Regions from separate parts of the Streptomyces sp. NBC_01288 genome, predicted to be linked through region 1. Evidence: predicted binding sites of a transcription regulator. Region 1 holds the regulator's gene; the other holds the start of a gene.

Region 1 (3,410 bases):
GCCCGGCGCCACGGGGACCGGCAAGGCGGAGGACGAGTCCGAGGCCGCCGACGAGAAGGACAACGGCCCTGAAGAGGGCTGACGCACCGAGCGAAGAGAAGGAGGGGCGTCGAGGATGAGCACCAAGGACTTCATCGAGAAGGACTACTACAAGGTCCTCGGCGTCCCCAAGGACGCCACCGAGGCCGAGATCAAGAAGGCGTACCGGAAGCTCGCCCGCGAGTTCCACCCGGACGCCAACAAGGGCAACGCCAAGGCCGAGGAGCGCTTCAAGGAGATCTCCGAGGCCCACGACATCCTCGGTGACCCCAAGAAGCGCAAGGAGTACGACGAGGCCCGCGCCCTGTTCGGCAACGGCGGCTTCCGCCCGGGGCCGGGCGGCGCGGGCGGCGGCAACTTCAACTTCGACCTGGGCGACCTCTTCGGAGGCGGCGCCCAGGGCGGCGGTGGCGCCGGGGGAGCCGGCGGCTTCGGCGGCGGGATCGGTGACGTCTTCGGGGGCCTGTTCAACCGCGGCGGCACGGGCACGACCCGTACGCAGCCCCGGCGCGGCCAGGACATCGAGTCCGAGGTCACGCTCAGCTTCACGGAGGCCATCGAAGGGGCCACGGTCCCGCTGCGGATGTCCTCGCAGCAGCCCTGCAAGGCCTGTTCGGGCACCGGCGACAAGAACGGCACACCGCGCGTGTGCCCGACCTGCGTCGGCACCGGCCAGGTCGCGCGCGGCTCCGGCGGCGGCTTCTCGCTCACGGACCCGTGCCCGGACTGCAAGGGCCGCGGCCTGATCGCCGAGCACCCCTGCATGGACTGCAAGGGCAGCGGGCGCGCCAAGTCGTCCCGGACCATGCAGGTCCGGATCCCCGCGGGGGTCACGGACGGCCAGCGCATCCGGCTGCGCGGCAAGGGCGCTCCGGGTGAACGGGGCGGTCCCGGGGGCGACTTGTACGTCATGGTGCACGTCGACGCGCACCCCGTGTTCGGCCGCAAGGAGGACAACCTCACGGTGACGGTCCCGGTGACGTTCGCCGAGGCGGCACTGGGCGGCGAGGTCAGGGTGCCCACCCTGGGCGGGCCCCCGGTGACGCTGAAGCTGCCCCCGGGCACGCCCAACGGCCGCACGATGCGCGCCCGCGGCAAGGGCGCGGTCCGCAAGGACGGCACCCGGGGTGACCTCCTTGTGACCGTCGAGGTGAGTGTCCCGAAGGACGTCACGGGGAATGCTCGTGACGCACTGGAGGCGTATCGAGAGGCGACCGCGGGCGAGGACCCGCGGGCGGAGCTGTTCCAGGCCGCGAAGGGAGCATGAGAGTGATGGACGGCCGTCGACGCAACCCGTACGAGCTGACCGAGGAGACCCCGGTCTACGTCATCTCGGTGGCGGCCCAGCTCTCCGGCCTGCACCCGCAGACGCTGCGCCAGTACGACCGCCTCGGCCTGGTCTCCCCGGACCGCACGGCCGGGCGCGGTCGCCGTTACTCGGCCCGCGACATCGAACTGCTGCGCACCGTCCAGCAGTTGTCGCAGACCGAGGGCATCAACCTGGCCGGCATCAAGCGCATCATCGAGCTGGAGAACCAGGTGGTCGCGCTCCAGCAGCGCGTCGCCGAGCTCCAGTCGGCGGTCGAGGGCGCGGCGGCGACGATGCAGCAGCGCGAGGCCGCGGTGCACGCGTCGTACCGGCGCGACCTGGTCCCGTACCAGGAGGTCCAGCAGACCAGCGCGCTGGTGGTGTGGCGGCCGAAGCGGCAGCAGTCCTCGGACTGACGTCCACTCACTCGCGAAAGGGGCCCGGAGGTTCAACCTCCGGGCCCCTTCCGTGTGCTCAGGGCGTTTCAGGGCGTCAAGGTGTCAGGGCCGCCCAGTCGCCCGCCGGCACGGACTCCGTGCCGTCCGCGGCCAGGGTGGTCACCCAGTAGAAGGACGTGGTGCCGCGCGCGGCGCCGGCGTCGTGGTACGCGCCGACGTCGCTGCCGAGGTCGGCGATCTTCTCGTACGTCCCGGTGGCGGGGTTCCAGCGGTGGACGCGGAAGCCGGTTGTCTCCTGGGAGGCGGAGCTCCAGTTCCAGTCGAGGTCGATCCCCGCGCCGCCCTCCGTCGCGGACGCGTCCAGTTCCAGCGGGGAGCCCTCCGGAGTGGTGACGCTCGGCGTCACGTCGAGTTCCGTCTCCACCACGATGTCGGCCTCGCCGGTCGACCTCCAGGTGGAGAGCCAGTTGTCGTCGTACGCGTCGACGAGGAAACAGGCCTCTTCACCGTCGGGCAGGGTCGCGTACTCGTACGACGTGGTGGCGGCGGACAGCCACGCCACCTCGTGGACGGAGCAGACCTTCTCCTCGTCGCCCAGGAGCCGGCCCCGGTAGACGAGGTACCGCCCGAGGTCGGGCGCCGGGTTCGGGTCCCAGGTCAGCGAGAAGCCGTACCGGGTCGGCGTGACCGTCAGCCCGGTCACCGCGGGGGGCGCGGTGCTGTCCGGGCGGGTGGCCCTGAGGGCGGCGGAGCGGGCGGACTCGTTGCCCGCCGCGTCCAGGGCGGTCACCCGGTAGGTGTACGTGCTCTCCTCCACCGCCGAGGTGTCCAGGTACGAGGCCTTGGCGGTGTCCCCGATCCTGGTGTACGAACTGCTCCCGTCCGGCGCCCGGTACACGCGGTACGACATCGCTCCCGCGACCGCGGTCCACTCGACCGGGATTCCGCCCACCGAGAGGGAGGTCTCCAGCCCGGTGGGCACGGCGGGGGCGGTGCGGTCCGCGGTGGTGACGGGCTTGTCGGCGGTCCCGGCGGACTCGTTGCCGGCCGCGTCGATCGCGCGGAGCTCGTAGTAGTACGTGTCCTCACCGGTCACCGGGAGGCTGCTGTCGGTGTACGAGGTGGAGGCGGTCGTGGCGAGCGGTGTGCTGCCGAACGAGGCGCCCTTCAGGCGCCGGTAGACCCGGTAGCCCGTGAGGTCCATCTCCTTGTTCTTCGACCAGGTGAGCTTCGCCTTGCCGGTCGCGGAGGCGTACGTCACCGACGTGCCCGTCGGGGCGAGTGGCTTGACCTTGTCGACGGTGGCCGAAGTCCGGGGTGTGTACGTGAACTTGACCTTGGCGGTGCCGGTCCAGTTGGCGTAGTCGATCCGCAGGGCGTGCTTGCCCTTGGGGATCGTCACGTTGGCCGTCTTGCTCACGGTCTTGGAGGTGTTCTTCCACAGGTCGACCTTGCGGACGCCGTCGACGTACACCCGTATTCCGTCGAGCCCGGAGGCGGCGAGGGCGAAGGGCCCGCCGGAGCCGAAGTCCCGGGTGACACTCCAGCGGACGCCGAAGGTGTCCTTCGGGAGGCCGGAGGCGGGGGCGCCGGTCCAGGTCTGGTCGATCGCGTTGTCGCAGTCCGTCTTCTTCGCGGTGCCCGAGAAGGAGGTGTTCGCGAAG
Region 2 (3,410 bases), 1.4 Mb from region 1:
GTCGATGACGACCTCGTCGTCCTTGAGCCCCGCCCGCTCCAGCTGGCGCGGGAGCAGGTGGTCACGGGCGATGACGACCTTCTCGTCCTCGGTGTAACCGTCCAGCCGCACCAGTTCCATACGGTCGAGCAGTGCCTCCGGGATGGCTTCGAGCACGTTGGCCGTCGCCAGGAACACCACATCGCTCAGGTCGAGTTCGACCTCCAGGTAGTGGTCACGGAAGGTGTGGTTCTGCGCGGGGTCGAGCACTTCGAGCAGAGCGGCCGCCGGGTCGCCCCGGTAGTCGGACCCCACCTTGTCGATCTCGTCCAGCAGGACCACCGGGTTCATGGACCCGGCCTCCTTGATGGCCCGGACGATACGACCGGGGAGGGCACCCACGTACGTACGCCGGTGACCGCGGATCTCGGCCTCGTCGCGAACCCCACCGAGCGCGACCCGGACGAACTTCCGCCCCATGGCATGCGCGACGGACTCACCGAGCGAGGTCTTGCCGACACCGGGCGGACCGACGAGCGCGAGCACGGCACCACCGCGCCGGCCCCCGACAACACCCAGGCCCCGCTCCGCGCGCCGCTTGCGCACGGCCAGGTACTCGGTGATGCGCTCCTTCACGTCGTTCAGACCGGCGTGCTCGGCGTCGAGGATCGCCTTGGCGCCCTGGATGTCGTACTCGTCCTGGGTCCTTTCGTTCCACGGCAGTTCGAGAACGGTGTCCAGCCAGGTGCGGATCCACGAGCCCTCGGGCGACTGGTCGGAGGACCGCTCCAGCTTCTCGACCTCCTTGAGCGCGGCCTCGCGGACCTTCTCGGGAAGATCGGCTGCCTCGACCCGGGCCCGGTAGTCATCGGACTCCTCGCCGTCGCTCGTGTCCCCGTTCAGCTCGCGCAGTTCCTTGCGGACGGCTTCGAGCTGGCGCCGCAGCAGGAACTCACGCTGCTGCTTGTCGACGCCTTCCTGCACGTCCTTGGCGATGGTCTCGGCAACGTCCTGCTCGGCGAGGTGGTCGCGCAGGTGCTGGGTGGCGAGCTTCAGCCGGGCCACCGGTTCGGCGGTCTCCAGCAGCTCGATCTTCTGCTCGGTGGTGAGGAAAGGCGAGTAGCCGGAGTTATCGGCAAGCGTGGACACGTCATCGATAGCCTGCACGCGGTCGACGACCTGCCAGGCCCCGCGCTTGCGCAGCCAGGCGGTGGCCAGCGCCTTGTATTCCTTCACCAGCTCGGAAACGGAGCCGGGCAAGGGTTCGGGCAGGCTCTCGTCGAGCGCGGTGCCCTCGACCCAGAGCGCGGCACCGGGCCCGGTGGTCCCGGCCCCGATCTTCACGCGGCTACGGCCGCGGATCAGCGCACCCGGGTCACCGTCGGCCAGCCGGCCGACCTGCTCGATGGTGCCGAGCACACCCGTGCTCGCGTAGGTCCCGTCGATCCGTGGCACCAGCAGGACCTTGGGCTTTCCGGACTCGGACCGCGCGGCGGCCTGAGCGGCCTCCACGGCGGCGCGTACATCGGTGTCGTTCAGGTCCAGCGGAACCACCATTCCGGGCAGCACGACCTCGTCGTCGAGCGGCAGCACGGGCAGGGTGAGCGGTGTGGACGTCGAAGCCATGATCTCCCCTTAGGCAGTCAAGTTGAGCTATGCCGACTCAATGCTTGGGCGTCTTCGATTGTTCCCCACCCCGTGTTCGCCGTGAGCGATCAGCGGTAGTGCGCCGGGTTCTGTGCAGGTCAACACGGAAATGCGGTGGGGGCTTCCCGGGGAGCGGGGTGCGTTGGGGCTGCGCTGACGGGGTGCGCTGACGGGGTGCTCTTACGGGCTGGCCGGGGCTCGACGGTCGGCATCGGCGGTCGGCATCGGCGGTCGATGTCAGTGGCGCCTGCCACGATCCCCTGACGCGACGCCATCACGATCACAATCACGATCACGGTTCAGGGGAGACGTATGGGCACCTGGGACACCGGCCCCTTCGACAACGACACCGCGGCGGACTGGTGCGGCGGCCTCGACGACGCCTCTCCGGACGCGCGTCAGGGATTGGTGCGGGACGCACTCGTCCGAGCGGCCGACACCACGGACTTCCTCTACGCGGACGTCGGCGACGAAGCCGTCGCGGCAGCGGCCCTGGTCGCCGCGCAAAGCCCCGGCGGCGAGCCCGCCCACCCCCACTACGGACCGGACGAACCACTCCCCGACCTCACCGGTCTACGCGCCCTCGCCCTCCAGGCCCTCGACCGCGTGATGACCGAGCCGTCCGAACTCCTGGAGCTCTGGGACGGACCGGACGGCGCCCCCTGGCGGGCGACCGTCAGCCGACTCCGCAGCACGCTCACACCCCGACCGCCAGGAGAACAGCTCAGCCTCACCTGGACCCCCGCCGACAGCCCAACCGCCCGTTCCCGACCCGGAAGGTCCACATGAGCTGGGACGTTCTTCTCCTCCATCTGCCCGACGACATCACCTCGGCGCAGGACATACCCGACGACTACGCCCCGCGCCCCTTCGGCCCGCTGCACGAGGTCCTCGCGACCGTGAGCCGGGCCGAGCCCTCAGCCGACCTCTCGGATCCCACCTGGGGCGACCTCACCGGACCTACCTGGTCCATCGAACTCAACATCGGCTCGGATGATCCCGTGGACTCGATCATGCTCCACGTCCGCGGCTCCGGCGACGACGTGCTCGCCTCCGCCTTCCGCCTCGCGGGCGCCTTCGGCTGCAAGGTGCTGGACTGCTCCTCAGGAGAACTGATCACTCCGGGAGGGCCCTCGGGCTGGCATGCGTTCCAGGAGTATCGCGATCGCGCGATCAGGGAAGGGTGAGCCGCGAAAGTGTGACACTTGCGGCTAAAGTGTCACACTTTTCTGGAGGGGGTACCCCGGGTGCGGCGACCGCTCTCACGCCGCCACGCGGCCCCGCGCGTCCGGCAGCAGCTCGAACCACACGACCTTTCCCTGCGCAGGCCCCATCACGAAGCTCCCCCAGGCATCGGCGCACAGCTCCACGAGGGCGAGCCCCCGACCACCTTCGGCGTACGGCTCCGGGCAGCCCGTCGGGTACGACAGCAGGAAGCCCGCGTCCCAGACACTGGCCCTCAGCCGCTTGTCCGCCCACTTGAGACTCAAGGAGGCAGGGCCGGGCGCGTGGCGCCAGGCGTTGGTGAGCAGTTCGGAGGTCAACAGAACGGCGGTGTCGGCGAGTTCGGGAAGGGCGTGGCCGGTGAGGACGGAGCGGACGGTGTCGCGGGCGATGGCGGGGGCGAGGGGGTCGTGGGGAACGCGGAGGATGTAGCGCCACTCGGAAGGGGGTTCGGGCAGGCGTTCGTCCATGGCAACTCTCCTATGACGAGGTGGAGTTGATTCAAGACTCACCGTAGGCTGGCGCACCTAACTAGTGCCACCGAATGGCGCAGATTGGCA

The links. Region 1 encodes HspR, which represses chaperone genes until heat shock. Its sites were predicted from a motif close to TTGAGNNNNNNNNNCTCAA; they were not measured.
Region 2: lon (endopeptidase La) is a predicted target of HspR. The motif match lies at 1,628-1,646, and genes of this name have one in related genera.

What each region holds. Positions count from the first base shown of each region.
Region 1 covers NZ_CP108427.1:4,929,467-4,932,876, reverse strand. Annotated here, with positions in the region: gene grpE (nucleotide exchange factor GrpE) at 1-82, shown strand, start outside; gene dnaJ (molecular chaperone DnaJ) at 116-1,306, shown strand; gene OG194_RS21950 (heat shock protein transcriptional repressor HspR) at 1,312-1,764, shown strand; gene OG194_RS21945 (PA14 domain-containing protein) at 1,841-3,410, opposite strand, start outside.
Region 2 covers NZ_CP108427.1:3,484,707-3,488,116, forward strand. Annotated here, with positions in the region: gene lon (endopeptidase La) at 1-1,605, opposite strand, end outside; gene OG194_RS14970 (DUF4259 domain-containing protein) at 1,939-2,415, shown strand; gene OG194_RS14975 (hypothetical protein) at 2,412-2,813, shown strand; gene OG194_RS14980 (ATP-binding protein) at 2,889-3,320, opposite strand.